4 regions of the Proteus sp. G2626 genome follow, and region 3 is predicted to be linked to each of the others. Evidence: predicted binding sites of a transcription regulator. Region 3 holds the regulator's gene; each other region holds the start of a gene.

The links. The regulator CRP, encoded in region 3, controls carbon source genes, mostly activating them, when cyclic AMP is high. The targets are predictions, from matches to a motif close to ATGTGANNNNNNTCACAT.
Region 1: a site for CRP is predicted at 1,431-1,448, ahead of serA (phosphoglycerate dehydrogenase). Genes of this name have one in related genera too.
Region 2: a site for CRP is predicted at 2,219-2,236, ahead of ompW (outer membrane protein OmpW). Genes of this name have one in related genera too.
Region 4: a site for CRP is predicted at 6,403-6,420, ahead of cdd (cytidine deaminase). Genes of this name have one in related genera too.

What each region holds. Positions count from the first base shown of each region.
Region 1 is NZ_JAABNH010000013.1:61,237-69,148, reverse strand. Features, by position in the region: gene GWJ05_RS07005 (LysR family transcriptional regulator ArgP) at 1-551, opposite strand, end outside; gene rpiA (ribose-5-phosphate isomerase RpiA) at 712-1,368, shown strand; gene serA (phosphoglycerate dehydrogenase) at 1,641-2,891, shown strand; gene GWJ05_RS06990 (type I secretion system permease/ATPase) at 2,962-5,082, opposite strand; gene GWJ05_RS06985 (HlyD family type I secretion periplasmic adaptor subunit) at 5,101-6,462, opposite strand; gene GWJ05_RS06980 (peptidase domain-containing ABC transporter) at 6,465-7,912, opposite strand, start outside.
Region 2 is NZ_JAABNH010000027.1:158,792-166,703, reverse strand. Features, by position in the region: gene trpA (tryptophan synthase subunit alpha) at 1-159, shown strand, start outside; gene GWJ05_RS13315 (BON domain-containing protein) at 434-748, shown strand; gene ompW (outer membrane protein OmpW) at 1,422-2,069, opposite strand; gene GWJ05_RS13305 (YciC family protein) at 2,503-3,273, shown strand; gene GWJ05_RS13300 (SulP family inorganic anion transporter) at 3,371-5,185, opposite strand; partial or broken gene GWJ05_RS13295 (septation protein A) at 5,495-6,049, shown strand; gene yciA (acyl-CoA thioester hydrolase YciA) at 6,386-6,817, shown strand; gene tonB (TonB system transport protein TonB) at 6,955-7,668, opposite strand; gene GWJ05_RS13280 (YciY family protein) at 7,782-7,912, opposite strand, start outside.
Region 3 is NZ_JAABNH010000025.1:238,335-246,246, reverse strand. Features, by position in the region: gene GWJ05_RS10945 (methyl-accepting chemotaxis protein) at 1-420, opposite strand, end outside; gene GWJ05_RS10940 (SIS domain-containing protein) at 570-1,430, opposite strand; gene GWJ05_RS10935 (LysE family translocator) at 2,157-2,762, opposite strand; gene GWJ05_RS10930 (hydrolase) at 2,862-3,842, shown strand; gene GWJ05_RS10925 (YheU family protein) at 3,839-4,060, shown strand; gene GWJ05_RS10920 (phosphoribulokinase) at 4,122-4,991, shown strand; gene GWJ05_RS10915 (OsmC family protein) at 5,080-5,487, opposite strand; gene crp (cAMP-activated global transcriptional regulator CRP) at 5,800-6,432, shown strand; gene argD (bifunctional acetylornithine/succinyldiaminopimelate transaminase) at 6,529-7,746, opposite strand; gene GWJ05_RS10900 (aminodeoxychorismate synthase component II) at 7,864-7,912, opposite strand, start outside.
Region 4 is NZ_JAABNH010000029.1:192,517-200,428, reverse strand. Features, by position in the region: gene asmA (outer membrane assembly protein AsmA) at 1-78, opposite strand, end outside; gene dcd (dCTP deaminase) at 125-706, opposite strand; gene udk (uridine kinase) at 774-1,415, opposite strand; gene apbC (iron-sulfur cluster carrier protein ApbC) at 1,636-2,748, opposite strand; gene metG (methionine--tRNA ligase) at 2,952-4,979, shown strand; gene GWJ05_RS17175 (CidA/LrgA family protein) at 5,114-5,587, shown strand; gene GWJ05_RS17170 (CidB/LrgB family autolysis modulator) at 5,581-6,282, shown strand; gene cdd (cytidine deaminase) at 6,483-7,367, shown strand; gene GWJ05_RS17160 (NAD-dependent malic enzyme) at 7,581-7,912, shown strand, end outside.

The DNA of each region.
Region 1 (7,912 bases), on a different contig from region 3:
GATTTAGTGACCCCGTTTGCAAAATAGCGTTGAGCAAAATCAGGAGAGGCTACAAATAGGTAATCAAGAGCGCCTAATTGATCAACAAGGCAACTTGGTAATGCCTGTGGCTGAATACTGATTGCACCCACTACTTCGCCTCGTCTTAAACGTTCTTGTGTTCGCGTTTCGTCTTCAACTTGGATATTAAGTCGAATAGGCAGTTGTGTTAATACGGGGTGTAAAGCGGGTAATAGCCACGTTGCTAAGCTATCGGCATTTACCGCTAAAGAGAGTAAAAGCGGTGTAGAGCCACTATTTTCATCACCTAACCATTGTTCTTCAAGTAATTCTACTTGATGCAATAACGCCAGTAGTTTTTGCCCTTGCTCGGTGGGTTGTGGTGGAACAGTTCGCACCAATAACGGTTGCCCGAATAAGTTTTCTAATTGTTTAATGCGTTGTGAAACGGCAGATTGTGTAATACATAACTTTTGTGCAGCTCTTTCAAAACCACGTTCGCGAATGACGGCATCAAGGGCTTGTAATGCTCGATAATCAGGGCGTTTCATTAACAGACTCTCTTTGATTTATGTTCTGTTGCTTACTATGCCATATTTTTTGTTGTAATGAGTTAAAATGTTGCTTCTCAGTTTTTGATGTGTCTCGTGCTAGTTTTGAATGCAATATGCTATTCTTAGTCCATTAATGTGATAAATAAGGTTTTTTTAAATGACTCAGGATGAATTGAAAAAAGCAGTAGGTTGGGCGGCGCTTGAATATGTGAAACCTGGCACTATCGTGGGGGTAGGAACAGGCTCTACGGCTTCTCATTTTATTGACGCATTAGCGACAATAAAAGGTCAAATCGAAGGTACTGTTTCAAGTTCAGAAGCATCAACGGCAAAGCTAAAAAGTTATGGTATTCCTGTTTTTGACTGTAATGAAGTCGATTCTTTAGATATCTATGTGGATGGTGCTGATGAAATTAACCACCAGATGCAAATGATCAAAGGTGGCGGTGCCGCATTAACGCGAGAAAAAATTATTGCGGGAGTGGCAAAAACATTTATCTGTATCGTTGATGAATCTAAACAAGTTGATGTATTAGGTAAATTCCCTCTACCTGTCGAAGTTATTCCAATGGCACGCTCTTATGTGGCTCGTGAATTAGTTAAACTGGGTGGCTTACCTGAATATCGTGAAAACGTAGTAACAGATAACGGTAACGTTATTTTAGACGTTCATAACTTAACGATTCTTAACCCTATTGAACTGGAAAATAAAATTAACAGTATTCCAGGCGTGGTTACAGTAGGATTATTTGCTAATCGTGGTGCAAATGTCGTTTTAATGGGAACGTCTGAAGGAGTTAAAACTATTAAGTAAGATGACTAAAAAGAGGTGGCGATGGCGACCTCTTTTTAAAATTATTTTAGAAAATGCAAATTCAGTGATATATATCACACCATAGTTATATCTCTCTTTAAAATCCTGCCTTTTTCAAAGTCAAAATCATTTTACTCGGTAGAAAATCGCTTTCTTTATCGCTTATTCTGTCATCACTGCAATCGGTTGTATTGCCACAAACTCTATTTTTGTTATGTTGATGAGACAGGATTTTGTTTTTCATTAAATGTAATAACGATAGGGCAGGGTAAATGGTCAAAGTATCTTTGGAAAAAGACAAAATAAAGTTTCTACTTCTTGAAGGTGTGCACCAAAGTGCAGTAGAAAACTTAAGAGCTGCGGGTTATACCAACATTGAATATCATAAAGGTGCATTATCGGACGAAGAATTAAAAGAAGCTATCCGTGATGCGCGTTTTGTTGGTCTTCGTTCCCGCACTCATTTAACAGAAGAAATTTTTGCAGCCGCAGAAAAATTAGTTGCTGTAGGATGCTTCTGTATCGGGACTAATCAGGTTGATTTAGAAGCAGCAGCTCGTCGCGGTATTCCTGTCTTCAATGCGCCTTTCTCGAACACTCGTTCCGTGGCTGAGATGGTGTTAGGTGAATTACTGTTATTATTGCGTCGTATTCCTGAGGCAAATGCGAAAGCGCATCGTGGAGTTTGGGATAAGCAAGCCAAAGGTTGTTTTGAAGCTCGTGGTAAAAAACTGGGTATTATAGGTTATGGGCACATTGGTACACAGTTAGGTATTTTGGCTGAAAGTGTCGGTTTAGATGTCTATTTTTACGATATTGAAAACAAGCTACCACTGGGTAATGCAACACAAATTCGCCATTTATCTGAACTATTGAATATGAGTGATATTGTCAGCTTACATGTGCCAGAAACGCCTTCCACAAAAAATATGATTGGGCATGAAGAAATTCAACGCATGAAGCCAGGCTCAATTCTTATCAACGCTTCTCGTGGTACGGTAGTTGATATTCCTGCATTAGCACAAGCGTTAGAATCAAAGCATTTATCTGGTGCAGCGGTTGACGTATTCCCATCTGAACCTGGTGCAAATAACGATCCTAACGATCCGTTTGTATCTGAACTTATCAAGTTCGATAATGTGATATTAACGCCACATATCGGTGGTTCAACACAAGAAGCACAAGAAAATATTGGTTATGAAGTTGCAGGTAAATTGGCGAAATATTCAGATAACGGCTCTACATTATCTGCAGTTAACTTCCCTGAAGTATCGTTACCAAGCCATGGTGATGATGTAAACCGTTTACTGCATATTCATGAGAACCGACCAGGTATGATGAATAGCATCAACAAAGTGTTTACTGAAGAAAACATCAACGTGGCAGCACAATTTTTACGTACCTCTGGCAACGTAGGTTATGTTGTGATTGATATTACAACACAAACGAAGGCTCAAGCTGAGTTAGTGTTACAAAAGCTCAAAGCATTACCAGGAACAATCCGTGCTCGTATGCTTTACTAATTATTGATCTAATTATCAGTAATATCTTGAAGGCTCGGTATTTCGAGCCTTTCTTGTTTTTTAAACATTATTATTGCATTTGCTGTTTCCATAATTGGTAATAAAGTGTGTTATTTTCAAGTAAACCCACATGAGTTCCTTCTTCCAATACCCGTCCTTTGTCTATAACATAAATATAATCTGCATGTGCTAATGTATTGAGGCGATGTGCAATACTAATGACGGTTCTGTTTTGACAAATCTGAGGTAAACTTGCCAAAATCTGTGCTTCTGAGATGTAATCTAATGCTGATGTGGCTTCATCTAAAATAAGAATGCGTGGATTTGTTAGTAAAGCTCTTGCCAGTGCAATACGCTGGCGTTGCCCTCCTGATAAATTGGCACCTTTTTCTCCGACTTGAGTGTTAAATCTCAAAGGAAGTTGCTCAATAAAATCTAGAGCACCTGCAAGTTGGCATGCTTCTATTATCTCTTGTTCATTCGCATTGGGTTTTGATAAACGAATATTTTCGACAATAGATCCACTAAATAAAAAACTTTCTTGTAAAACGATACTGATACTTTGGCGCAAAGAGAGAGGATCAGCGATAGCTAAATCCATGCCGTCAATATAAATTTGTCCTTGTTGAGGAGTATAGAGTCGTTGAATTAAGCGTGTGATAGTACTTTTTCCTGAGCCTGAACGACCCGTGATACCAATAAATTGCCCAGCAGGAATAGAGAACGAGAGTGCTTCAAGAACATCTTGTGTATGATGGGTATAACGAAAATAGACATTTGAAAAATCAATACTACCTGTAATTTGGGGCACCGTGGCTAATCCATGATATTGGTGTTCTGTCGGCGCATTTAAAATTTCGCCAATACGGCGCAGAGAAATAGTGGTTTGCTGAAAATCTTGCCAGCATTGTGCTAAGCGTAAAATTGGTTGTGTTATATGCGCAATGAAGAGATTAAATGCAATAAGCTCACCTACCGTCATTTGTGTATTAATAATTAAATTAACACCTTGCCACAGAATAATCGCTGTTGTGATTTTATGAATGATGAATATTACTTGTTGAGCTAATAAGGTTTTTTGGGTTGCTGAAAACCGTTTGTTAATATGCTCGGTGAGCTTATATTGCCATTTTTCGATAAAATAGCTTTCTGTTGCTGTAATTTTGATAGTTTCTATACCGCTAATTGCTTCGGTTAGTAGACTAGTATTATCAGCATTTGCTTGATATTCCTGCTCAACCCAATAACGGATCATTGGGCCAAGGATCAGCCAAAGTGTAAAATAAAGAATTAATGCACCTAACGTTATCCAAGTTAATGATGCTGAATAAGTAAACATTACAGAAAGAAACACAATAATAAAAATGAGGTCGAGCACTAACATCAATGCGGAACCAGTCATAAATTGACGAATGTGCGAAAGCTCTTGAATGCGTGCAATTATTTGACCTGATTGTCGTTGATTAAAAAAAGAACTCGGTAAGCGAATAAGATGCTGATAAATTTTTCCTGAAAAATCAGCACTAAATTGACAAGAAATAAATGTATACAATTTGTCTCGAAGAAAAAGATAAACAGGTTCAGTGATTGCAATTAAGAGCAATAAATAGCCCAGTAAATGTAAGTTTGATAAATTTCTTCCTGTTAATACCTTATCGATTAATGTTTCAAAAATTAAAGGGTTAACTAATGCGAAGAGCTGGCTACAGCATGATAAAATAAAAACCAATAAGAGTGATTTTTTTTGTTTTAAAATAGTAGAAATAAACCAAGTGATATTAAATTTATTCCATAATGGATTATGTTGTTTATTAATAAATAATGCTATATTTAGTTTTTGATTTTTATCTAATTCATATTCAATGGTAATATTATTTTTTATATCAAATATAATTAATAGTTTACTTCTTATTTCTTTTAAAATATACCATTTATTGTTTATTTCAATAAGAGTATTTATGAGGTGAGAGTTTTTATTTTCGTAGTCAAGGATATCAAATTTACATTTTAAATTAAGTAAGTGTGCAGCATCTAAAATATTCCATTTGTTAAATAAATTATCTTTGCCAATAAAATGGATGACATTTTCTTTTTTTATATTTCCATTGTTTTTTTTGGCAAAATAAATTAAACCATCAATAATAGAACAATGATATTGTTTTTCTTTTATTAAGTTAGTTTTATTTTTCATGGTGTTAAGTACCCGATTTTACTTTTCAGTCAGTGAATTATGTCGATAAACCTCTATTGGGCTTAAAACATAATCAATAACACGACGTTTATCCGTAATTATTTCGGCGACTAAAGACATACCGGGAGTAAGCTGATATTGCCGATTATTCTTTTCAATAGTTTGTGTATTTAATTTAATTGTAGCGGGATAAACTAAACCTAATTGTTCATGTTGAACAGAATCTTTAGCGATATTAATAATTTCTCCTTCAATTGTGCCATAACGTGTATAAGGAAAAGCATCTATTTTTATCATTGCTTTTTGCCCTATGTGAATAAAACCAATATCTCTATTTAGCAGATTAACCTCTGCAATATTCACTTGATTATCTGGTACGACTGTCATAACACTTTGAGCAGGTTGTAATACACTGCCGAGTGTATAAACAGAAACTTGTTGTATCGTTCCAGTGATAGGTGAACGTATTGTTTTGAGTTGCTGTCGTTTTTGGAGGTGATTAAGGTTTTGAGCATAAATTAATAGCTCATTTTCATACTGTTTATATTTATCATGCCATTCTAATTTTTTCTTTTTTTCTAGTTGATTTAATTTTTTATTTAATTGTTTTTTTTGGCTTTTAATAATATGATATTCTGCGTTTTTTATTGTGATTGAGCGATTTATTTCTAATAGTTCCTTCTCACTTTCAAGATATTCCATTTTGCTAATTGTTTTTTTATTGTAAAGTTCCTTTCTAATAATAAATCGGTTTTTTATATTTGCTTGTATGTTTTTTAATGATAATAAATCATTATAGATTAGTGATTGGTTTCTATTATTTATTTCAATTTCAGTTTCTAATACTTTTATATTACTATCGAATTCATCTTTTTCTTTTTGATAGCTTAATAAAATTGTTTTTTTTGTTTTATCATCTAATTTGTTAAAATGATAAAGGCTTTGAGGTGATGCTTCTTGGCTCAAAGCTTGATAGCGAATTTTAAGTAAGAGTAAATTGTCTCTTTTCTTTCTTATTCCCTCCATTTCTTCATCAACTCCCAATATATCAAGTGTTAATAAAGCATCACCTTGATTAACTTTTTGCCCATCTTTTACATGAAGAATGGCTAGTCGGCTAGGTTCATGGATTTGAATTATTTGAGAACGTCCTGTGACGACAAGTTTACCAACTGCGGGGGATTGTACATCTAATTTTCCGTAATAAACCCACAGAATAAAGGCAATAATACTGAGTGAAATGGTAGATGCAATATAACGACTATAAGGCGTTAATGGTTTTTCAATAAGAGCTATATGATTAGGGTAAAAATCATAATGGAAAGACTTTTTATTACGTTGAAAAATAGTCAGTAATAGCCGTTTTATGTTTAATTTCATGCTCAACATCCTTGTTGAATTTGCCACAGTTTAGTGTAATAGCCGTTATTTTTAATTAAAGTCTCATGTTTTCCTTGCTCCACAATTTGCCCCTTATTTAATACAACAATACGATGACAATTTCGTATGGTTGAAAGGCGATGGGCAATGATAATGACAGTTTTATTTTGTGTAATAAGTGGAAGGTTGTTTTGAATAATCGCTTGAGAATCATCATCTAAAGCACTGGTCGCTTCATCAAAGATCAATATCTTAGGTGATGTTAATAAGGCTCTTGCAATAGCAATACGCTGGCGTTGCCCTCCTGATAAGGAGGTTCCACCTTCTGTGATCAAAGTGTCATACCCCAACGGTAATTTTAAAATAAATTCATGAGCGCCTGCTATTTGGGCGACTTCAATAACCTCATCTAAAGAAGCGTGTGGTTGCATCAGTTTAATATTGTCAAAAATCGTCAAATGAAATAAAAAGTTTTCTTGTAGTACAAAACCAATTTGTTGACGCACACTATTTAAATGTAGTTGTGGCAGTGGAATATTATCGAGTTTTATACAGCCTAATTGTGGCGTATAAAGACCAGAAATCAGTCGTGCTAAGGTACTTTTTCCTGAGCCTGATGTGCCTACAATGCCAATAATTTCATGTTTTTTAATCTGTAATGAAATATTACGTAAAATAGGTGGCGTATTGTTTTGATAGTAAAAACTCACGTTATCAAAAGTAACTTCACCTTGAAGTTTGGTGTTTGATTTTGTGACATTTTGCTCATTAGGTAGATTAAGAATATCTTGTAAATTATAAATAGCTGTTTTTGTTCTAATGTATTTACCCCAAACATCAATAGCTATCGCTAAAGGTTGTAAGCAATAGCCTAGTAGCATCATAAAGGCAATCAGTTGACCGATTGTCATTGAATGTGAAATCACTTCATAAGCACCTAGCCATAACAGTAATGCTGTTGTTGTTTTATTGATAAATAGCACAATAAAACGAGAGCGCGAGTCGATATCCTGAAGTGTTAAATGTTTACAAGTAAGTTGATGAATTTGTCTATGCCATTGTTGTGTAAATCGAGGCTCAAGAGATAGGCTTTTAATGGTTTCTATACCACTTAAACTTTCGGTAAGAAATGCCGTATTGGTCGCCATTTTTTGATAAAGCTGTTGAACAGCTAATTCTATTTTTGGTGCAAGCAACTTAGCTAAAATAAAATAAAGAGGAATTGTTGCTATAAAAAATAATGTTAGTTTTATCGATAAAATCGTCATGACAAAAATAAATATAAAGATAAAAGAAAAATCGATAATTAACATTAATAATGTATTGGTGATAAAATCTCTAATAATATCTAATTCTTTTACTCGACTGACAATCGAGCCTGTTTGTCGTGATTTAAAATAACTTATCGGTAAATTTAATAAATGTTTGGCCATTTTTAAACTTAGGGTTG
Region 2 (7,912 bases), on a different contig from region 3:
CCAAAACAAGTCAAAGAAGCTATTGCAAATGGTGCCACGGGTGCTATTTCAGGATCTGCCGTAGTACAAATTATTGAGAAAAACCTTCATCAACCTGAAATAATGCTTAAAGCGCTCACTCAATTTGCCAAAGAAATGAAAGTGGCAACAATCGTCTAATGTTCTTATTGGATCCGCTTTAGAAGAATAGTTTGCTATTTTTCTAAGCGGATTTCTCTTAATTCATCATTTATTGACTCACGCTTTTGAAAGCCTACTTTGGGGCTTAGTCCGCATGAAATGGCACAATTTCTTTTTTTTTCACAAAAAATAACATAATCAATATCTACAAAAATTTGGCAATATTTTATTTTTTGCACATACTTTATAAAGCGCTTTATGTTTTCTTTTCAAAAATACTCAATCAATTATGCAATGTATAAGGAGTTTGATAATGAAACTATGGGCAAAAATCTCCGCTGTCATGGCGGCATTACTGATGGCATTTACGTTGTCTGCATGTTCTCCAACTGCAACATCAGAAGGTACTGGGGGTTATTTTGATGACTCCGTGATCACCACCAAAGTTAAAACAGCACTAATCGGTGAAAAAAACCTTAATTCAACACAAATTAGCGTTGAGACATTTAAAGGTAAAGTTCAACTAAGTGGTTTCGTCTCTTCTCAAGCGGATGCTAATCGTGCCATTGAAACAACACGCAAAGTTACAGGTGTAAAAGGCGTTATCAACTCAATGGTTGTTCGCTGATCCTCTTTTTATTCTAGTCTTCCTTTAGCTTTACTTTTTAGACCACTTCGGTGGTCTTTTTTCGTTTATGAATTTATGTTTATTTGTCTGGGCTATCATAATGCAGATCAAATTTTGTAAAAAACTCAAATCAATTAAAAATAGCCTGTTTTTATCTCATGCTAAAAATAGCTCACAAAAAGAGCAAAACAAAAGAATTACTAATCATTTCGCGTTCAAAAAATAATCATCCAGTTATTATCAGTGCGGTATCTTATTCGCCCCTTTTATTTCTCTATTCATTTTATCTATTCATTGATAGATAAAGTACTTTTACTAAAATCAAATATAAAGATGCATTTTAAATATACCTATTAAATGCTCCTTTTTATCAATTAAAATGAGTATTTATTAATAATAAATAAAAATAAATAATTTTCATTTTATTCATAGCTAAACATTAAGATGCATATTAAATGCATCTTAAAAGATATTTAAATATTAAATGTTCCTTTTTAAATACATCTTTCTCTATTTAACACTATTTAAAAATGACTCTTATTTTGAGTATTAATAATAAAATGATATCTTTTGGTAATCTAAAAATGAGCCTTGTCTTATGAATTTAAAACATAAAAAAAGCGAAGATAATCTTCGCTTTTCATTATGAGACATTCTTTTAAAGAAAGAATAATTAGAAACGATAACCCACACCAAACATAAATACAAATGGGTCTAAACGTGTTTTAACATCAAAGTCTTTATTACCAACTTCACTGTTGAATCTTGCTTTTGTTTCGATATTCATCCACCAAACAGACGCATTCAGCATCCAGTTTTTATCGAGGTTATAATCTAAACCTGCCTGTGCTGCAAAGCCCCATGAATCCTTAAGATCAAGTCCATTTAAACCTAAACCATCAACAGCTGGGTTGTTATTGAATTTCTCATCAAAGAACGTAGTAAAGTTAAGGCCTGCGCCTAAATAAGGACGTAGTTTATCTTCACCATTACCAAAGTAATATTGTGCCATTAATGTCGGTGGTAAATGTTTAACTTTTGCAATTTCACCCACACCAGTTAATGAAATTTTATGCTCAAAAGGAGTAGCTGCTAATAATTCAACACCAATATTATCAGTGATCATATACCCAAAGGTTAAACCTAATTGAGTATTATTATTTACTTCAAAATGGTCGCCACCTAATATTGCATCAGAACCTGCATTAGGACGAACAGTTGCAGTACCTGCACGGAATAAGAAATCACCCGCTTGGTGAGCGAAAGAAATAGAAGGCGCAAGAGTTGCAGCCGCTAAAATAAGCGCAGAAAGTTTTTTCATTATTTAACCCATTCCTGTAATAAGTAAAATCTCCGCTAAAAATATAACCATTTATTGGTAATTATGATCTAATACCGATCACAACTTTGGAATTATTTTTGCAGAAAGTGTTATTTCTCTTTTTATTATTTATCAATATAATTATTTATAATTGATCCACATCAAATTACACATTAATACCATTTTTTCTTATAATTATATTTATAGTTACTGCTATTTTTTGAATAAAAAATATCTTTAAAAGGCATATTTAAAAATAAGGTTATTCATATGTTAAAATAATGTTTTATTTAATTTAAATAATGAGAGCACAATGATAATGAGTATCAAGAAATAAGCTTAATAAGCGGTTTGATAGAAAATATCCCTTTTTGCTGTTGTAAAAGGTACAATAGCGCTCATTGACTTAGTCTATTTTCACAGGAGCAGTTTCATGCCTACCACGGCACGCACAATCTACCGAGACAGTCTGAATTTTTATAAGAATGAACGACGTAGTATTGTTACTATTAGCGCTATTCTTGCTATTGTTTTAGCGATCATTCATGCATTAATTGGTCCTAATCCTCAAGAGTACCAATTGATGATCGAATTTGTCGCTAATTTTAAAAATACACAGCTCTCATCTACTTCTCCTGCAGAACTAGAAGCCATGTCGAGCAGTGTCGTCGGCATTGCCAAAAAAGTGTTATTGCTCTACGTCTTTGAAACGCTACAACAAAGCCTCTTAGTGCTCACCTTACTGATGTTCGCTATGGCAATTTCAACAGGACATAATGTCACATTAGGTCAGACATTGAATGCAAGCCTACCTCGTTTACCAAAAATGTTTTTATTGATAGTTCTGTGCTCTATTTTGATTAGTGCAGGCTTTATGGTGATGATTATTCCAGGCATTATTTTGTTAATCGGATTTGCGCTAGCACCGGTTGTTTTAGTACGCCAACAAAATATAGGAAGTGCTATACGCTTAGGTTGGAAAATTGGCTTTAATGAATCTGCGGCACTTATCCCTGCTTTAGGCATTTGGATCTTACTGCAGTTTGGTATTGGTTTTGTGGGTAACCTCACCGTTCAATTACCTAATATTGTCCATAACTTCTTATTCTATCTTTTGAAAAATATGGCTTCAGCGTGGATCATAATTTACCTGTTTCGCTTATTTATGTTAGTCGAAAATAAATACACAAAACAGCAAAGTTAATCTTACTGCTAACATAAAATGAAGTGATAAAAATCCCGTATATAAGCTAGCAACTTATCACGGGATTTTTAGTGTCAGTGAGAAAAATCAATCTTAATCAGCACACTTTAGGAGTATCGCGATTACTGGTTATTTGCAAATTTGAGCTATCCTCATCACTGCTTGCTATCTCTTTCTTTAGAGCCTCTTTTCTTGCTTCCTTTTGCTTCTCTTTAATTTGCTGTCGGCTTTGATACAGCCGGATCACAAAATAGAGATCGGGGGCAATAATCAAATCATCTTCATTGAGCGAAATCTTATTACGTTCAATCCAACGATTTAATTCTGTTCTACGGCCTGCTAAAACCAATTTCACACCTTTTATTCGCAACTCTCGTATTAGCTCATCAATAGCAGCAAACACGCTAACATCGTCATAGGTAAAGCTTACAGCTGCATCTACTGCTAACCATGCTGGGCGTTGAGGTGCGTTATCAACGAGCTGAAGTACCCGTTTTTTAAAATAACCCACATTAAAATAAGTCAGCGGTGAATTAAACCGGTACATCATTAAGCCATCAATAGGCTCAATACCATTATCTTTATTCATTGAGTGAACCATACCCTGTTCATCAACACCCAATAACTGATCGCTTGGACGAAAAACAATACGTAAAAATTGTAACAATCCTAATAAAACGGCAAAGCCGATACCGTTAATTAGCCCTGCCAATAACACAGCTAGTAAGGTAAAAGATGCCAATGTAAATGCTTGTTTATTACGCTTACGATAAGACCAAATGTGGCGGATACTCAGCAAAGACCATGAAGAAACAATCAATACGATGCCTAGTGAAGATAATGGAATATAGGCGAGAAAATCGGTCAAAAATAACAGCACAAGCAAAATCACCAACGCTGCAATAATAGAAACTAACTGCGTTTTACCACCGACAGAATCATTGACTGCGGTACGACTGCTTGCAGCACTCACCGCAAATCCTTGAGACAAAGCCGATGCAATATTAGCAATACCTAACGCTTTTAACTCTTGGTCTGCATCGACATCATAACCGTTCTTACTGGCAAAACTGCGAGCTGTCATCATAAAACTAACGAAGCTAATGACCGCCAAGTTTATCGATGGAACTAACAATTCTCTCAAGACACCTGGATGAAATCCTGTCATGGATACAACCGGTAAAAACAGATCAACATTTCCCGCATCTTTATCTACGATAGCAATACCAAAGCTTGCCAAATCAAATTGCCAACTTAAATACGTCATCACGACCATAGCAATTAAGGGGGCTGGCCATCGGCTACGAAAATAGCGAATGCCTAATAATAGAGCTAATGTTATCGCAGACATTAATACGGTGGGTAAATGCGCATCCATTAATCGAAACGGCACTTCAATTAATTTTTCAATTAGGTGATCGGGAGAGGTATCAAAACCAAATACTTTACTGATTTGCCCAACCATAATGGTGATCGCGACACCATTTAAAAGCCCTTGTAAAATAGGTCGAGACAGAAAATCAGTAAAAGCCCCTAACCGAAAATGGCTGGCTAAAATACACCAAAATCCCGTCATTGCCGTCATAATAATCGCAAGTTGCCATCTCGCATTCTCATCACCCGCTGATAATGGAATAACAACAGCGGCAATAACAGCGCAGGTTGCGGCATCAGGCCCTGTAATTAACTGACGCGATGTCCCAAACAACGCATAAATAATCATCGGAAAAATACAGGCATATAATCCAACAATCGCGTTAATCCCTAATAACTCGGTATAAGCAATTGCAACAGGCAATGCAACAGCAGCAACAGAAAGCCCTGCTTTTAAGTCATAGCCAAAATAATCACGCTTATAATTAAACAATAAGCCTAATCCTGGCATCCATTTTATTATTCTTTTTCCGTTCATTGATTTCCTCTTACCAGAAATACTTTTTTATTTATGCATTCATCAAGAAGTGGCAGGTAATGTTGATGAGTTACTGAATAATATACTAGAGTGATGTTTAAATCCTCTTTCATAACTCAAGCTTTAATTTTAATCCCCTCTAAAGATAATTACGTTGATTTTTCATTGAGTTATTTCAGGGGAAAACTATGATCTTTATATAAATCAGCACTTCATCATTAAAGATATGCAATTGTTTACCCATTTTCTGTCGCTTTGCATTAGAATAGCCTAGTTTATGAATTTAATTACCATAGGTTCCTATTTGTTATGAAAAATGGCTGGCTTAAGCAATTACTTGATTTTGCTCCACTATTAGTGTTTTTTATCTTCTATAAATGGCAAGATATTTTCTATGCTTCAGGCGCATTAATTGTCGCGACGTGGATTTCAGTCGGCTTGACGTGGCTTATTTTCCATAAAGTTGAAAAAGCACCTCTCATTACGGCGATTGTTGTCACTATTTTTGGTTCATTAACCATCTTCTTCCATTCTGCTGATTTCATTAAATGGAAAGTCACCGCTATATATGCCATTTTTGCCGTTGTATTAATTGCTATGCAGTTATTTACACCTAAAACATTAATGGAAAGAATGCTAGGTAAAGAACTTGCCATGCCACCAGCTAACTGGAAAAAAGTTAATATAGCCTGGGTGATTTTCTTTTTTGCGTGTGCCTTAGGTAATATCTACGTGGCATTCTCTTTACCAGAAGAGACTTGGGTTAATTTTAAAGTCTTCGGCTTAACCATTTTGACCTTTATTTTTACTATCGCCAGTGTGGTGTATATTTGGAATAACCGTTTACCCGAGGAACAGAGCGAAGGCGAAGTCACACAAAGTGATGAGCAAAGCCTGTCAGATAATATGACAAACCAAGTTTCTAAATCGACATCACATGATGCTCATTCAAAATCTGAATAATCATTTTTATTTTATTGGGAGATATGTGCTCTAAATAATTTAAGTTGTAGCTATTAGAGTATAGCCTGTAGATACTCTAAATAATTTAAAATGTAGCTAGGCGGCAAGCGAATGAGTCACTAGGAGCATACATAAGTATGTGACTAGTGTGAATGAGTGTAGCCAACAAGGCTACAGCTTGAAGTATGACGAGTAAATATCTCCTTGGTTTCAACATTAACAGATACATTATTCCCCATGACTGAACAACAATCTTTGCCTAATGGTGAACTCGTTTTACGCACCCTTGCCATGCCTGCTGATACTAATGCCAATGGTGATATTTTCGGTGGCTGGTTAATGTCTCAAATGGACATTGGTGGTGCAATTTTAGCAAAAGAAATTGCGTTAGGTCGTGTCGTTACTGTAAGCGTAACGGGCATTACCTTTCTTAAACCTGTTGCTGTTGGCGATGTCGTCTGTTGCTACGCACGTTGCTTAAAAACAGGCAACTCTTCAATTACTGTTAATATTGAAGTCTGGGTTAAAAAAGTTGCCACAGAGCCTGTCGGTCAACGTTATCGCGCAACAGAAGCAGTATTTACCTATGTTGCCGTTGATGAGAACAATTCGGCTCGTCGCTTACCTGAAGGTAAAGCTCACTTCACACTAACAAGTACAATGGAATAACTGCGTATTTCGTTACTACGAATAGCGTAAAAACATTAAAATTTGAAATACTAAAAAAGGCACTTAATAAAGTGCCTTTTGTTTACACGGTATCAAATGCGGATATCGCTTTATTTACCCATTGAATTTTATAAAAATTAGCTTGTTGATATCCCTGTCATTTTGAACTCAATCACAATCACTTTTCCTTTATAAGGAATTTTTTCATAACGCCATTGGCGCATCGCTCTTTTTACATCGCGCTCAAACACGTTTTTAGGATCCGCAGAAATAATTTCTACATTATCGACTCTTCCATCAGCATCAACATCAAAACGAACTTTAATGGAACCTTCCATTCCCACTGCTCGTGCTCGTGGTGGATACTCAGGTAAACCTTGGCGTATTGCATTAGGTACTTTACCTTCACCGTTACTTGCCACTGCAACTGGTTTTTCATCACCTTTATCACTTGGCTTTGCCGTCGGGTTAAGATTTTTGAGATCATTACCTTTATTAACAATTAAAGGTTGTGGTCGCTCAACAGGCGGTTTCGGTTTATCCACAGGTTTTGGCTTAGGTTTCGGTTTTGGTTCCGGTTTTTTCTCTATTGGTTTTTCGATAACAGGTTTCACATCTGGAATAGGCTCAGGCTCTGGTTCGGGCTCGATAACCGGCTCAGGCTCTGGAGGTGTAACTTCTTCAACCACAGGTTCTGGTTCGCCAACAGGCTCATCTGCAGCAAATGCCAACATCTGTATAGAGATAGGCTCAGGTGTAACTGGCTTATCTTCTACAACATATAACATCGCTGCCGCAACAAGTGAGGCATGCAGACAGAGTGATATGAATACCCAAAGCTTCCAACGCATAACTGATCTTATTTCACCTAAAGAAAAAATAATGCCCCTAGTTTAAATGCAAATAGCAATCATATTCAATAACGTTTAGTAAAATGATTGATATAAACTGTTAAAAAATGAAATTATGAGTTCCATTCTATGTGTTGTACAAATAAAAGTGCTCTATGTTTTCTAGAAGTATCCAGCTTACGCAGTTTATAAATTCGGAAATTACGACGAGATTGCCCTTCTAACCATCGACGACGTCTACGTA
Region 3 (7,912 bases):
AGAGGGATATTTACCTTGATTAAACGCATCATAAAGCGCTGAAGCTTGAGCTATTTCTTCTTTTTTTGCATAGGTTCTTACTGACATAAAACTTTGAATTTTACCTTGACGAATAATAGGGGTGATATTGGCCCTTACCCAATAGTGATCGCCATTTTTACGTCTATTTTTAACGATCCCAGTCCAAACCTCGCCTTGTTTTAAGGTTTTCCACATATCCTTAAAGACTTCTGAAGGGATATCAGGATGTCGGACAATATTATGGGGTTTTCCCACCAGCTCTTCGACTGAAAACCCACTGGCCTCGACGAAATCCTCGTTGGCATAAATAATATTGCCATCAAGATCTGTCGTCGACATCAGTGTTGCGTTTTCAGAGACCGGGTATTCTCGCTGTGTCACCGGTTGATTGTTACGCATTAGTTACTCTCCTCGATATTGAAATTAGAATATCTCAACAAAAAAACACGACCTAAATAACTAACGTTTCGGCCGTTAGGAGAATAACTTTAGTAATAAGTGTAAATACCTAAATTTAAATATTAATTTTTTGAATCAGTTCAAATTTTTTAATTATCCAGGCTATTAATTAATGCTTGTGAACTTAGCACTAATGTCTTTGCACACTCATCACGTTTCTTCAATAACGCCATAAAAATAAGATCTGTGATTGTATTTTGTGCTGTACGCGAAGAAATTGAAGCACTCCGCCACTCACCTTCATCCGCAATTGTTTCTAATATATAATCAGAAATTCTTCCTAATGGAGAGTGCTTTTCTCCTGTAATCGCAATGATTTTAGCTCCTTGTTTTTTAGCCACCGAGGCTGCAACTAGCATATCTTTTCTTTTGCCACTATAAGAAATCACTATCTGTAAATCCTTTGGACTTAACATTTGTGCAACAGATATTTGAACATGATGATCTGTTTCAATCAGAGTTGTTATTCCTATTTTTTGTAATTTATAACTTAAATCTCTTGCGACTAATCCAGAGCCACCAATACCGATAATTTGAACTCGTTGAGCCTCATCAATAAGTTGGATCACCTTTTCGAAATGAAGGTAATTTATTTGACGAGTTGTATCGCTAATTGAATTATTTTTCTCTTGAGCTAACTTTTGTGCAATAACCACTAAGCTATCTTCAGAGCCTATTTGATTATGCAATATGCTAGGGTTTGTCCCTGAATTTGCATTTTTTCGACCCAGCTCTTCACTGATAGCCAGTTTCAAAGAAGGGAAGCCTTTAAATCCTATTTTTTGACTAAATTTAACAATAGCAGATTGGCTAACCCCCATTATTTCAGCAAGCTGTTGTGATGAAAGAGTGACTATTTTTTCTGGATTATCTAAAATATAGTCCGCTATTTTTCGCTGATTTGTAGCCATACCTGGCTTTATCCAGGCTATTTTCGTTAATGTTGGCATAATGACAATATCCACTTCGAGTACTATATCGTGATATATGAGATTGTTCTTGATAAAGAATTTGATGCCTAAAGTTATTTAGATTTTTCAGAATAAACCAAATAAAAATAGAACCTAAACAATAGGTTATAAAAGTTAATATTGTTATTATTATAATACTTACTTTTATAATGGTTCTATAATTCTCTTTTCTATCCGTCTTTGTTCATTAACCGCTATATTCTATAATGCTTAATTTATTTTTTTCCAACTTTTAATAATAATTTATTCTTTTTGGTCAATAAGAGAATATAAATTCAATTTATATCTTCAATAATATTGCGTTTTTAAATGCTTCCATTAAGTTAATAACAATTAGAAAACACACTAAAAACGGATGTACAATAAAATTCTCTTTAATTACAAACAGTAAAAGGGAATAAATAATTCCTTTAGAAGATGATTTATTTCTCCATTCTAAGGGATAAATAAAGAGAAATAAAAAATAACATACTTAAAGACTAAAATTTATATATAACCATTGAAAATAACCAAACGCCATTTTATATAATGTGACTATTTTAACATGAATACACACAACAATGGGTGTTCGTAGCTCTCTCTTTTTATAGATGAATACTCTTTTTTTGATACATATCTAAAGAGATCGTTCCAACCAATCTTAAAAAAAACTCATTTTAATAAAAAAAGTTAGGTTACCTATTGATTTATAACTATTTTATTGATTTACCCTATCCAGATTAGCGGTACACAGAGCGCGGTTAATAGCCCCATTGAGATATTGAAAATAAACCAAGAACGCCTACTTTGTAAAAACAGACTAATTAGCGTTCCACCTAATATCCAAACAATACCCGCAACAAAATTAACAATAACCATAATAACGCTGATCGCAATAACAGAGCCAAAATAAGCATCACCCGATAAACTAAAACTCCCCACGGCCCCTAATCCCATCATCCACGCTTTTGGATTAAGAAATTGTAATAATCCACCTTGAAACCCACTGACTGCTTGCGATGTTTTTGCTGGAATATCTAAACGCTGATAAGATGATGTTGCTGTTTTCCAAGCAAGCCAAAGTAAGTATGCACTCCCGACTATCTTTAATCCTATATGTAATGCAGGATAAATAATCAGTAATGCAGCAACACCAAATGCTGAGCTAAGTAAAACACATTGCATACCCAGCATAATACCCGCCATAAGCCTTAATGAGCCTTTAAAACCGACATTAGCACCTGATGAAGTAAGCAATAAGTTGTTGGGACCAGGTGTAATAGCGGCAATAAACAGGAAAACCGTTAAAGAAAAAATAAGGCTAATGGTCATGGTGAGAGCTCAAAGATGTGACAGATGTTTTATTTTCACCGAAAATAGCAGTATGTTATTTAGCAAACAAGTGTTAATTCATTTTGATAGACGGAAAATATGTCTCAATACTTTAATCCAATGCGTTGGGCTAAAAATCCACATTTACAAACGCTTTTACCAAGAATAGTGCGTAGAACACCACTATTAACGCCTTATTGGCAACGGCTAAACCTTCCTGATAATGATTTTGTCGATTTGGCATGGAGTGAAGATCCTAAAATGGCACTTGATAAACCACGATTAGTGATCTTTCATGGTTTAGAAGGAAGCTTTAGCAGTCCTTATGTCCATGGCATGTTATCAGCAGCCAAAGAGAGAGGCTGGTTAAGTGTTGTAATGCATTTTAGAGGATGCAGTGGTGAACCCAATAGACAAAAACGCATCTATCACTCAGGTGAAACCGAAGATGCTCGCTATTTTTTAAATTGGCTAAAACAGGAGTTTGGTAAACAACCTACAGCAGCCGTCGGCTACTCTCTTGGCGGTAATATGCTTGCTTATTACCTTGCTGAAAGTGGTGAGAGTGCCGTTGTAGATGCTGCTGTTATTGTATCAGCACCATTAATGCTAGAACCTTGTTCAACCAAAATTGAACATGGGTTTTCCCGTTTTTATCAATGGTATCTATTAAAAGGGCTAAAAAGTAACGCGACACGCAAGCTGATCCGCTACCCAGAATCATTACCGATCAGCTTATTGACGATAAAGTCGATCAAAAAGCTGCGTCAGTTTGACGACCTTATTACATCCAAAATTCACGGATTTAAAGATGCGTTAGATTATTATCGCCAATGCAGTGCATTGCCTTTATTAAATAAAATAAAGAAAACAACGCTTATCATTCATGCTAAAGATGATCCTTTCATGTCTGCGGATGTAATTCCAGATATCACAACACTACCTAATAATATTGAGTATCAACTTACCGAATTTGGTGGGCATGTGGGGTTTGTCAGCGGAAAACTCTCGAAACCAGTGATGTGGCTTGAGAGTCGGATACCTGACTGGTTATCCGCTTATTTGGAGAAAACCCAATGATAATACCTTGGAACGAACTTTCCACAGAGACACTAGATAATCTTATTGAAAGTTTCGTTTTACGAGAAGGCACAGATTATGGTATCCAAGAAAAGACGCTTGAACAAAAAGTCGCCGACGTAAAAAAACAACTTAAATCTGGCGAGGCCGTGTTAGTTTGGTCTGAGCTTCATGAAAGCGTCAATATTATGCCTGCCTCGCAATTTCGCTCTGATTAGTTACCCAGAGCGTAATATCGCCATCAATAAGGGCTAACCTTATTTTGCAAAAGGATAACCTATGTCAGTCAAACATCCTATCATCGCCGTTACGGGCTCAAGTGGTGCAGGAACCACCACAACAAGCCAAGCTTTTCGTAAAATATTCCAACAACTTAGTGCAAATGCCGCATTAATTGATGGAGACAGTTTTCATCGTTATACTCGCCCTGAAATGGATATGGCGATAAGAAAAGCCAAAGAGCAGGGTCGACATATTAGCTATTTTGGCCCTGAAGCAAATGATTTTAGCCTACTGAGTTCCACATTCAGCCACTATAGCGAAACAGGACAAGGTCAATCACGTAAATATTTACACTCTTATGATGAAGCGACCCCCTACAACCAATTACCAGGAACATTTACTCCTTGGGAACCATTACCCGATAATACCGATGTTCTCTTTTATGAAGGGTTACACGGAGGTGTTGTCACCAACGAACATAATGTTGCACAACATGTTGATTTACTGGTTGGTGTTGTCCCTATTGTGAACCTTGAATGGATACAAAAGCTTATCCGAGATACTACTGAACGAGGACACTCACAAGAAGCGGTTCGAGATTCTGTTGTTCGCTCAATGGATGATTATATTAACTACATCATTCCACAATTTTCGCGTACCCACATCAACTTCCAACGAGTGCCTACTGTCGATACATCAAACCCATTTTCAGCTAAAGCTATCCCAACACTCGATGAAAGTTTTATTGTTATTCGTTTTCGAGGCTTAACCGATATTGATTTTCCTTATTTACTCGCGATGTTGCATGGCTCATTTATGTCAACAATCAATACGATTGTCGTGCCTGGTGGGAAATTAGGATTAGCAATGGAATTAATTATGGCGCCATTAGTCAAAAAATTATTAAATGGCGAAAAAATCAGTTAACCAAAATAAAATCTATTTCTATAAAAATAATATCCCCTTAATTAAGGGATATTATTTCTAAATTAAACTTTATTTTAAAATATCAAATTTATTCAGCATCTTTTATTTCAAATGAATGTGTAATATTAGCTGCTTTTCCTAACATTAAAGAAACAGAACAATATTTTTCTGCAGATAATTGAACCGCTCGTTCAACAATTTTATCTGTGAGTTCTTTACCTGAAACGATAAAATGCAAATTGATATCAGTGAATAAACGAGGGGCTTCTTCTCGACGCTCTGAAGTTAATTTCACTTCACAATCAGTCACTTGATGACGACCTTTACGTAAAATACTGACGACATCAATAGCACTACATCCACCCGCAGCAATTAAGACCATTTCCATTGGGCTTGGTGCTTTATCACCAGAGTTTCCATCCATCATAATTTGATGACCCGATGAAGATTCCCCAACAAAAGATAAATCTTCAACCCACTTAACGCGTGCTTCCATTTATTTTCCCCTAAACATGACAGAAACTAAAAGAGTACATTCTCATAATTCAACTAGCAATTAGCAAATAGGTTTATTATGCTGACTGCGTAAAACGAGACTTAATGCACTAATTGTGTTAAAAACAATATCTGCTTGATGATAGTGGTTAAGATCAATGCATTATTTTCTCATTTATTATAATCTACTCCATATTAACTTACCGTGTTCTCAGGAAGTTAATAGGTCAAGATAGGATTTTTAAGCACGCTGTCTCAAAAGGGAGCCTATCCGTTTTGAAAGGCTGCATTTAACGTACAGAGGATAACGCGAATGGTTCTCGGCAAGCCGCAAACAGACCCGACTCTTGAATGGTTTTTGTCACACTGCCATATTCACAAATATCCATCCAAGAGCACGCTGATCCACCAAGGTGAGAAAGCGGAAACACTTTATTATATTGTTAAAGGTTCCGTGGCTGTTCTTATTAAAGATGAAGAAGGAAAAGAAATGATCCTCTCCTACCTAAATCAGGGGGATTTCATCGGTGAACTCGGATTATTTGAAGAAGATCAAGAACGTAGTGCATGGGTTAGAGCAAAAACAGCCTGTGAAGTAGCAGAAATTTCCTATAAAAAATTCCGCCAATTAATTCAGGTTAACCCTGACATTCTGATGCGCCTATCAGCTCAAATGGCGAACAGATTACAAACCACATCAGAAAAAGTAGGTAACCTTGCTTTCCTTGATGTAACAGGCCGTATTGCACAAACCTTATTAAACTTAGCAAAACAACCTGATGCGATGACACACCCTGATGGCATGCAAATTAAAATTACACGTCAGGAAATTGGTCAAATCGTGGGTTGTTCACGCGAAACTGTAGGCCGTATTCTTAAAATGCTAGAAGATCAAAACCTGATCTCAGCACACGGTAAAACTATCGTCGTTTACGGAACTCGCTAATTTTCCCCACCCGAACAAACAATAGCTCTATACAAAAGAGCTATTGATAAAAAGAACGGTATGAACCCCATCCTTGCTGATGGGGTTTTTTAATAACTATACCCCTTCTACAAACGCGGCAATGGCGGCTTTTAATGCGACCATCCCCTCTTGTAATTCTTCTTGGGTAATAATTAATGAGGGTGTAAAACGCATAACATCAGCGCCTGCATTTAACATCATTAATCCCTGCTTTGCAGCCAGCCCTAATAATATTTTTGCTTTGCCTTCATATTGTGGTGCGAGTTGTGCGCCAATCAATAATCCTTGCCCACGGATTTGCGAAAAGACGTTGTAGGTTTGATTTATTGCTGTGAGCTCGTCTACAATCCACTGATAGCGCTTTTCTACTCCCTTAAGTACCTCAGGTGTATTGATTAAATCAAAAGCGACATTGCCCACTGCACACGCTAATGGATTCCCCCCATAAGTTGTACCATGAGTTCCTACCCCCATTACTGACGCTATCTCTTGTGTCGTTAACATCGCACTGAGCGGAAAACCACTTCCGAGTGCCTTTGCCGTGGTAATAATGTCTGGTGTCACATCATAATGCATATAAGCAAAAAGCTTACCTGTACGCCCCATACCTGTTTGTACTTCATCAAGGACAAGTAATGCTTGATGTTTATCGCACAGCTCACGTAGCCCTCTCATAAATTCAGGGGTTGCTGCTGTTACACCACCTTCACCTTGTACTGGCTCTAACACAACGGCACAAGTATGATCATCAATAACGGCTTTCACTGCATCTAAATCATTAAAAGGAATATGTACGATATCAGCAGGTTTTGGGCCAAAACCATCGGCGTATTTAGGTTGTCCTCCAACCGATACTGTAAACAAGGTTCGACCATGGAAGGCATGGTGAAAGGCAATAATTTTGGTTTTATAAGGATGATGGCGGGTGATTGCATAATGGCGAGCGAGTTTAAATGCGGCCTCATTTGCTTCGGCGCCAGAATTAGCAAAAAAGACACGTTCTGCAAATGTGTTATCAATGAGCTTTTGTGCTAAACGCAGTGCAGGCTCATTCGTGAAAATATTACTCACATGCCAAAGTTTTTCACTTTGTTCTTTCAATGCTTGATTGAGAGCAGGATGAGCATGTCCTAATGCCAACACGGCAATACCACCAGCAAAATCAATATAAGATTTTCCTTGCTGATCCCAAACTCGACTTCCCACCCCTTTAACAGGAATAAATTCTGCGGGTGAATAAATTGGCAACATTACTTGATCGTAAGTTGCCCGGTTGATACTTTGTTTTGTCATTACCCCACCTGATCGTTATTCGTCTTTAATATGAAAATATAATCACTAAATATGAATAAAAAATCAAATGTGGTTTTGTATAAAAAGGCGTTATTTTGTTATTTAAATACTATCTTATTAATATTTAAGAAAATTATTTAATAACTCATGGCCTTGTTCACTTAAA
Region 4 (7,912 bases), on a different contig from region 3:
AATGAGTAAAACTAATGCTGTTAAGCCTGCCAAAATAACCACAAGCAAAATAGCCAGTGTTGTCAAAAACCTTTTCATATAATTACCCGCTTAGTGAACATGATAATGATGATCATAAAGATAGTTAATCTTCGCTAATCCGACTACCAACTGCACCTTGTTGATTTTTATATTTTGCATCTTGACGTCGATTATAAGGCCTATCAGCAGACCCCGACATAGGTTCAAAGCTTAATGCACCAATCACCATGCCCGGTCTTAATGCAAGGGGAAGTTTACCTGAATTAAAAAACTCTAATACGATTTGTCCATGCCAACCAGGATCAATACGATGTGCGGTAACATGTACCATCAAACCTAAACGTGCTAATGAGGAGCGTCCATCTAACCATCCCACTACATTGTCAGGCAAAGTGACCGATTCAAGTGTCACTGCCAACGCTAACTCACCAGGATGTAAATAAAAAGCTTCACCATCAGGTAACACAATTTCATCACTCATCACGCGTTCTAATGCGGCATTCACTTCAGCTTTTGGGCCACTCAGATCAATATAAGCAGCAGTATGTCCTTGGAAAACACGGAATTGATTTCCTAAGCGAACATCTGCTGTTGCGCCGTTAATTCGCTCGACAGGCGGGCGGGGTTCAATGACTAATTTACCTTCATCCAGCCACTGAATAATATCACGGTCGCATAATCGCATTTTATTTCCTTCCTCAAGTTAAATAGGCAGTTTCATCATGCATGAAAGCTGCCCCAAAATGAACCTATTATTCGCAAAACTGCCCAATTTTTGCTTTCAGAATATCAATCGCAACACGGTTTTTACCCCCTCTAGGTACAATAATATCGGCATATTGTTTAGAAGGTTCAATAAACTGGAAGAACATTGGACGAACTGTTTTATTATATTGTTCAATGACTGAGTCTAAGCTACGTCCACGTTCATTTACATCACGTTTAATTCTACGCATTAAGCAAATATCTAATGGGGTATCAACAAAGATAGAGAAATCCATCTCTTCGCGCAGGCGCTTATCGGTTAATAACAAAATACCTTCAATAATAATAACTTTTTTAGGTTTAAAAGGTATGGATTCTGTTTTGCGTGTGTGAGCAACGTAGTCATATTGAGGGAGTTCGATGGCATTTCCTGCTTTTAGTTCACACAAATGCTGGTATAAAAGTGCGTGATCCATCGAATTAGGGTGGTCATAATTGACCTTATATCGTTCTTCCATCGTCAAGTCACTTTGGTCACGATAATAACAATCTTCTGGTATCACACCGATATTATGATCACCTACTTGCGCTCTTAATTCACGGTAAAGTGTACTTGCAATAAGACTTTTACCCGAAGCAGAAGCTCCAGCGATACCTACAATTGTGCACTGATGTGCTGTGTCAGCCATAATCAAAAACCTGGTTTGAAATAAAAAGAGGGATAACGTAATAATATGTAAATATTACGCTAGCGCAGATTATAGTTTTGAAATCCTTCTGGTTCCAGAGTAAAACCAGAAATCTCTTTGTTTTTTATCAAAAACAGTCGGAAATCATATGTAAAAAATGGAAAGCCAAATGGCTTTCCATTTAAATTAACAAATAACGTCATGCATTATTCTACTGCGATTACACTGCGCGGAAAGAAATTTCCGTTGGGATTGCATCACCATCCCAATACATTTGAGCAGAAACGGTTGATGCTATTTCGCGATAAATATCGGCAAATTCACCTTCAGGATCACGCATAACAGTTGGCTGTCCACGGTCTAAGTCTTCACGTAAAGAGATATGAAGAGGGACTTGACCTAATAATTGGCAATGATATTTCTCTGCCAATTTTGCCGCACCACCTGTACCAAAGATAGGTTCAAGGTGACCACAGTTACTACAAATATGTGCACTCATGTTTTCAATAATACCTAATACAGGCACATTGACTTTCTTAAACATGACAATCCCTTTCATCGCATCCACCAATGCAATATCTTGTGGTGTTGTTACCACAACGGCCGCAGTTACAGGGATGTTTTGGGATAAGGTTAATTGAATATCACCAGTTCCCGGTGGCATATCGATAACGAGATAATCTAAGTCGGGCCATAGCGTATCTTGGAGCATTTGCATTAACGCTTTGCTCGCCATAGGTCCACGCCATACCATCGCGTTATCGTCAGTGACTAAATAACCGATAGAGTTAGACGCTAATCCATAAGCCATAATTGGTGCCATATGTTGTCCATCAGGGGACGTAGGACGCTCCATTGTGGTACCTAACATATTAGGAATAGACGGACCATAAATATCTGCATCAAGAATACCCACTTTAGCACCTTCTTGTGCAAGGGCTAGTGCAAGGTTAACGGCTGTACTTGATTTACCTACACCACCTTTACCAGAGCTCACAGCAAGAATATTACGCACACCATTAACACCGGGCAGATCATTTGCACGACGTAAGGTTGAAATATTATGTTTGAGCTTCCATTCAATCGCTTTTGCGCCAGTGATATTACGAAGTTCAGCTGTTTTTTCTTCAATTAGCACTTGGAATGGTTTTTTCCAAACAAACGGCATCACTAACTCGATATGAAGAACATCGTCAATCATCGCACATTGATGTAATGCTTTTAGAGAAAGCAGATTACGTTTCAATGTCGGGTGTTCAAAAGTAGACAAGACACCTGAAACTTTTTCGTTCAGAATCTCAGGGGTGGTCTGCTCGGGGGATTTATCACTCATCCCGGCTCCTCTCGTTTTCATTATTTATTAAATATATGAGTGTATCTATCATATCAGATAGTAGATGACTACGATAATGCCTTACCTCAATTTGCCAACTGAAATTTCTCTTGCAAAAACTCCATTATTGCCCTAGCGACATCATGACGGATCGGTTAACATCAAAGCCCCTTTATTAATTTTATGGAAGTAAGATCCTTACTATGTCTCACGTCGCGAATAAATTATTGGTAACCTGCGCGTTACCTTATGCTAACGGTTCAATTCATCTCGGTCATATCCTTGAGCACATTCAGGCAGATATCTGGGTCCGTTATCAACGAATGCGCGGCAAAGAAGTTCATTTCATCTGCGCTGACGATGCTCACGGCACACCAATTATGCTAAAGGCACAACAACTGGGTATTACCCCAGAAGCCATGATTGAAGAAATGAGCAAAGAGCATCAACAGGATTTTGCTGGCTTCAATATCAGTTATGATAATTATCACTCTACTCACAGTGAAGAAAGTCGCCAATTATCGACTAAAATTTATCTGGCACTGAAAAAGAATGGCCACATCAAAAGCAAAACGATTTCTCAGCTTTATGATGAAGAAAAAGGCATGTTCTTACCTGACCGTTTTGTGAAAGGCACTTGTCCTAAATGTAAAGCACAAGATCAATACGGTGATAACTGTGAAGTGTGTGGCTCAACTTACAGCCCAACAGAATTAATTAATCCACGTTCTGTCGTTTCAGGATCAACTCCTGTCATGCGTGAAACAGAACACTATTTCTTTGACTTACCTGCATTTAGCAACATGTTACAAGATTGGATACGCTCTGGCGCACTGCAAGAGCAAGTTGCAAATAAAATGCAAGAGTGGTTCGACAGCGGTTTACAACAATGGGATATCACTCGTGATGCACCCTATTTCGGTTTCGAAATTCCAGATGCTCCGGGTAAATATTTCTATGTATGGCTAGATGCACCGATTGGCTACATGAGCTCATTTTTAAACTTATGTGAAAAACGGGGTGACTTAAGTTTCGATGAGTTTTGGAATAAAGACAGCAAAACTGACCTTTATCACTTTATTGGTAAAGATATTGTCTATTTCCACAGTTTATTCTGGCCTGCCATGTTAGAAGGTAGCGAATATCGTAAACCAACGAACCTGTTTGTTCATGGTTATGTCACTGTAAATGGCGCGAAGATGTCTAAATCTCGTGGCACCTTTATTACAGCGCGTGCTTACCTTGATCATTTTGATGCTGATTGCCTGCGTTACTACTATGCAGCCAAACTTTCATCACGCATTGACGATATTGATCTAAACTTAGAAGACTTTGTTCAACGCGTAAACAGCGACATTGTAAATAAAGTCGTTAATCTAGCATCGCGTACTGCGGGTTTTATCAGCAAACGTTTTGATGGCAAATTAGCAGATACTTTAGATGATGCTAAGCTTTATCAACACTTCGTTGATATGCAAGACACCATTGCTCAATCATTTGAAAACCGTGAATTTGGTAAAGCCATTCGTGAAATTATGGCATTAGCTGACGAAGCTAACCGTTATATCGACGAAAAAGCGCCGTGGGTCGTAGCAAAACAAGAAGGTCAAGATGCTCAGTTACAAGCAATCTGTACCATGGGGATTAACTTATTCCGAGTACTGATGACGTATCTGAAACCTGTATTACCTTCACTGACAGAACGTTCAGAAGCATTTTTACAAACCCAATTAACATGGAATGCTCTTGCACAACCGCTATTAGGCCAAGAAATTACAAAATTCAAAGCGCTGTTTAATCGTATTGAAATGGATAAAGCTAATGCGATGGTTGAAGCATCTAAAAGCACCATTGCGCCAGTAAAAGAAGTCACTGGCCCATTAGCAGATTCACCTATTCAAGAAACGATTAAGTTTGATGATTTTGCAAAAATCGATATGCGTATCGCTGAAATTAAACTAGCGGATTTTGTTGAAGGCTCAGACAAACTGCTGAAATTAGTTTTAGACTTAGGTGGCGAAACTCGCCAAGTATTTTCAGGTATTCGTACTGCATACCCAGATCCTAAAGTGTTAGAAGGTCGCTTGACGGTGATGGTGGCAAACTTAGCACCTCGTAAAATGCGTTTTGGTATTTCAGAAGGCATGGTCATGGCCGCAGGTCCAGGCGATAAAGATATCTTCTTACTTAGCCCAGACTCTGGTGCAAAACCAGGTCAACAAGTGAAATAACAACCAAGATTCATTTGCCAAACAAATAAATGGCGGGGTTCTATTAGAGCCCCGCTCTTTTTTTATTGTGATCCATAGCACACTTTCAAAATCGGTGTATGATAATTCTGTTAGTTGATTTGGGACACTTACTTATGAAATCTAAACGGGCACGATTGCAGATTACACTTTGGCATTATCTACGATCTTTTTTGGTTCTTTATCTTTGTCTTTTTGCAGGTAATCTTATTTCCGCCCTTCTACCCTTTGCGGTTCCTGGTAGTATTGTTGGCTTACTCATCCTTTTTGGTTTACTTGCTTTCCAACTTATTCCTTTACGTTGGGTCAAACCTGGCGCCAATATACTGTTAAAAAATATGTCATTGCTCTTTATCCCTATCGGGGTAGCCGTAATGAATTATTATGATTTATTAAGCCAGCAACTTTTCCCTATCGTTTTATCCTGTGTAGTCAGTACTTTTGGGGTTATGGCACTGGTTGCTTACTGTTCACATTATGTCCATCGTGAGCGTGTTATCGTGGGTTCAAAACCAGACTTAGTGGAAGATGTTATTGAAACAAAAGAAAAAGATGATGATAAAGCATTAAGTGAGAAGAAAAAATGTTAGTGTTAATGAATATTTGGTGGTCACTTCCTTTAACCATAATTATCTTTTATTTATCACGTAAGCTTGCTGCTCGTTATAAATTACCTATATTGAACCCTTTACTTATTGGTATTGCGGTTATTATTCCTATCTTGTTAATTACACATACGCCATACGAACACTATTTCGCGGGTAGTCGTATTTTAAATGATTTATTACAACCTGCCGTTGTGGCTTTAGCTATCCCGCTTTATCAGCAATTACACCAAATTCGCGCACAGTGGAAGTCACTGATAAGCATTTGCTTTATTGGTAGTGTTGCTGCAATGGTCAGTGGTACTGCGATTGCCTTATGGGCAGGAGCAACACCTGAAATTGCCGCATCAGTCTTACCTAAATCGGTCACAACCCCTATCGCAATGGCTGTCGCAGACTCTATAGGTGGTATTCCTGCAATCAGTGCTGCATGTGTTATTGCAGTAGGTATTTTAGGTGCCATTTTTGGTCACACTCTATTCAAGATATTGCGTATTCCCACTCACGCCTCTCGTGGTTTAGCAATGGGAACCGTTTCTCACGCAGTCGGAACAGCAAGAGCCGCAGAAGTGGATTATATCGAAGGTGCTTACAGTTCATTGGCATTAATGACCTGTGGGATTATTACATCCCTTACTGCGCCATTTATCTTCCCTATTATTTTGCATCTTTATAGTTGATATCTTTCTTACTCTCCATTCTTAAATCCCCGATTTAATTAAATTTATTTCGGGGATTTTTACTATAAATTTGAGATACATCTCTCAATTAATGAATTTGTTGCAATTGTTTCATTGAAAATATGATTTTCATCACATATAAGAATGGGTAAAGATGCCTAGAATCTTATAATACAGAAAGATTAATGGGAGACTCATGTATGCATACTCGTTTTCAGGCAGTTTGGTCAGATTTATCCCCTCAGTTACAACAAGCACTTGCTCCTTATCTTGAGCAGGATGAATTTCCTGCAATGTTTACGGCAGAGCAGGTCAACGCCATAAAAACACAGTTACAATGTAATGATGATGCCTTAGCCCTAGCACTTTTACCGGTTGCTGCTGCTTGTGCTGTTGCACCCATCTCTAATTTTAAAGTCGGTGCAGTTGCGCGTGGTGAAAGTGGTAATCTCTACTTCGGTGCCAATATGGAATTCGCTGGTGCACCACTACAACAAACCGTCCATGCTGAACAAAGTGCGGTAACTCACGCATGGTTACGTGGCGAATCTCGCTTAATCTCAATCACTGTTAACTATACACCTTGTGGTCATTGTCGCCAGTTTATGAATGAGCTCAACAGTGGCACTCACATTCAAATTCAATTACCAGGTAGAAAATTGGCAACATTGGGAGATTATTTACCCGATAGCTTTGGTCCAAAAGATCTCAATATTACTTCACTATTGATGGATAAAGTTAATCACGACTACAAAATTGATAATCCTAGTGAATTAGCGCAACAAGCGCTACAAGCCACTAATCGTAGCCATGCGCCTTATAGCGAGTCGCATAGTGGTATTGCCGTTCAAATGAAAAATGGCAAAATTTTCCAAGGTAGTTACGCAGAAAATGCTGCATTCAATCCAAGTTTACCGCCATTACAAGCAGCTTTAATTTTGTTAAATATGGCAGGTGAGAGTGTGATGGATATTGAATCGGCTGTCTTAATCGAAAAAGCAGAGACAATTTTAACGCAATGGGATGCAACACAAGCAACATTAACTGCTTTAGGTTGTCGCCAAATGCAACGCATCACTTTGTAAAAAGTTTTAACTTATTCCTCTAAAAATCTCTCTTAAAAAAGCATCAGCATGTAAATTTTGCTGATGCTTACCAGAAAAAGTTGTAACAACCGTATCTATCTCTCATTTCTAAGCATAAAAATCATAAAAAAATAACATAAGCTGTACATATTTTTATTATTTTGTAGGATCTACAATTGTCATGTGACTAACTGCCTTACAAGAGTATTTTTCATGGAACTGGAACACGAAAGTAAACGCCCTCTCTACATCCCGTATGCAGGCCCAATCCTGCTTGAATTTCCCCTGTTAAATAAAGGTAGTGCTTTCAGCGAAGAAGAACGCAGCACCTTTAACTTACATGGTTTACTGCCTGAAGCAGTTGAAACTATTGAAGAGCAGGTTGAACGCGCTTATCGCCAATATCTTGATTTCAAAAACGATAACGATAAACACATTTACCTAAGAAACATCCAAGATACCAATGAAACCCTGTTTTATCGTTTATTGGAATCTCACCTGACTGAAATGATGCCAATCATTTACACACCAACAGTGGGTGAAGC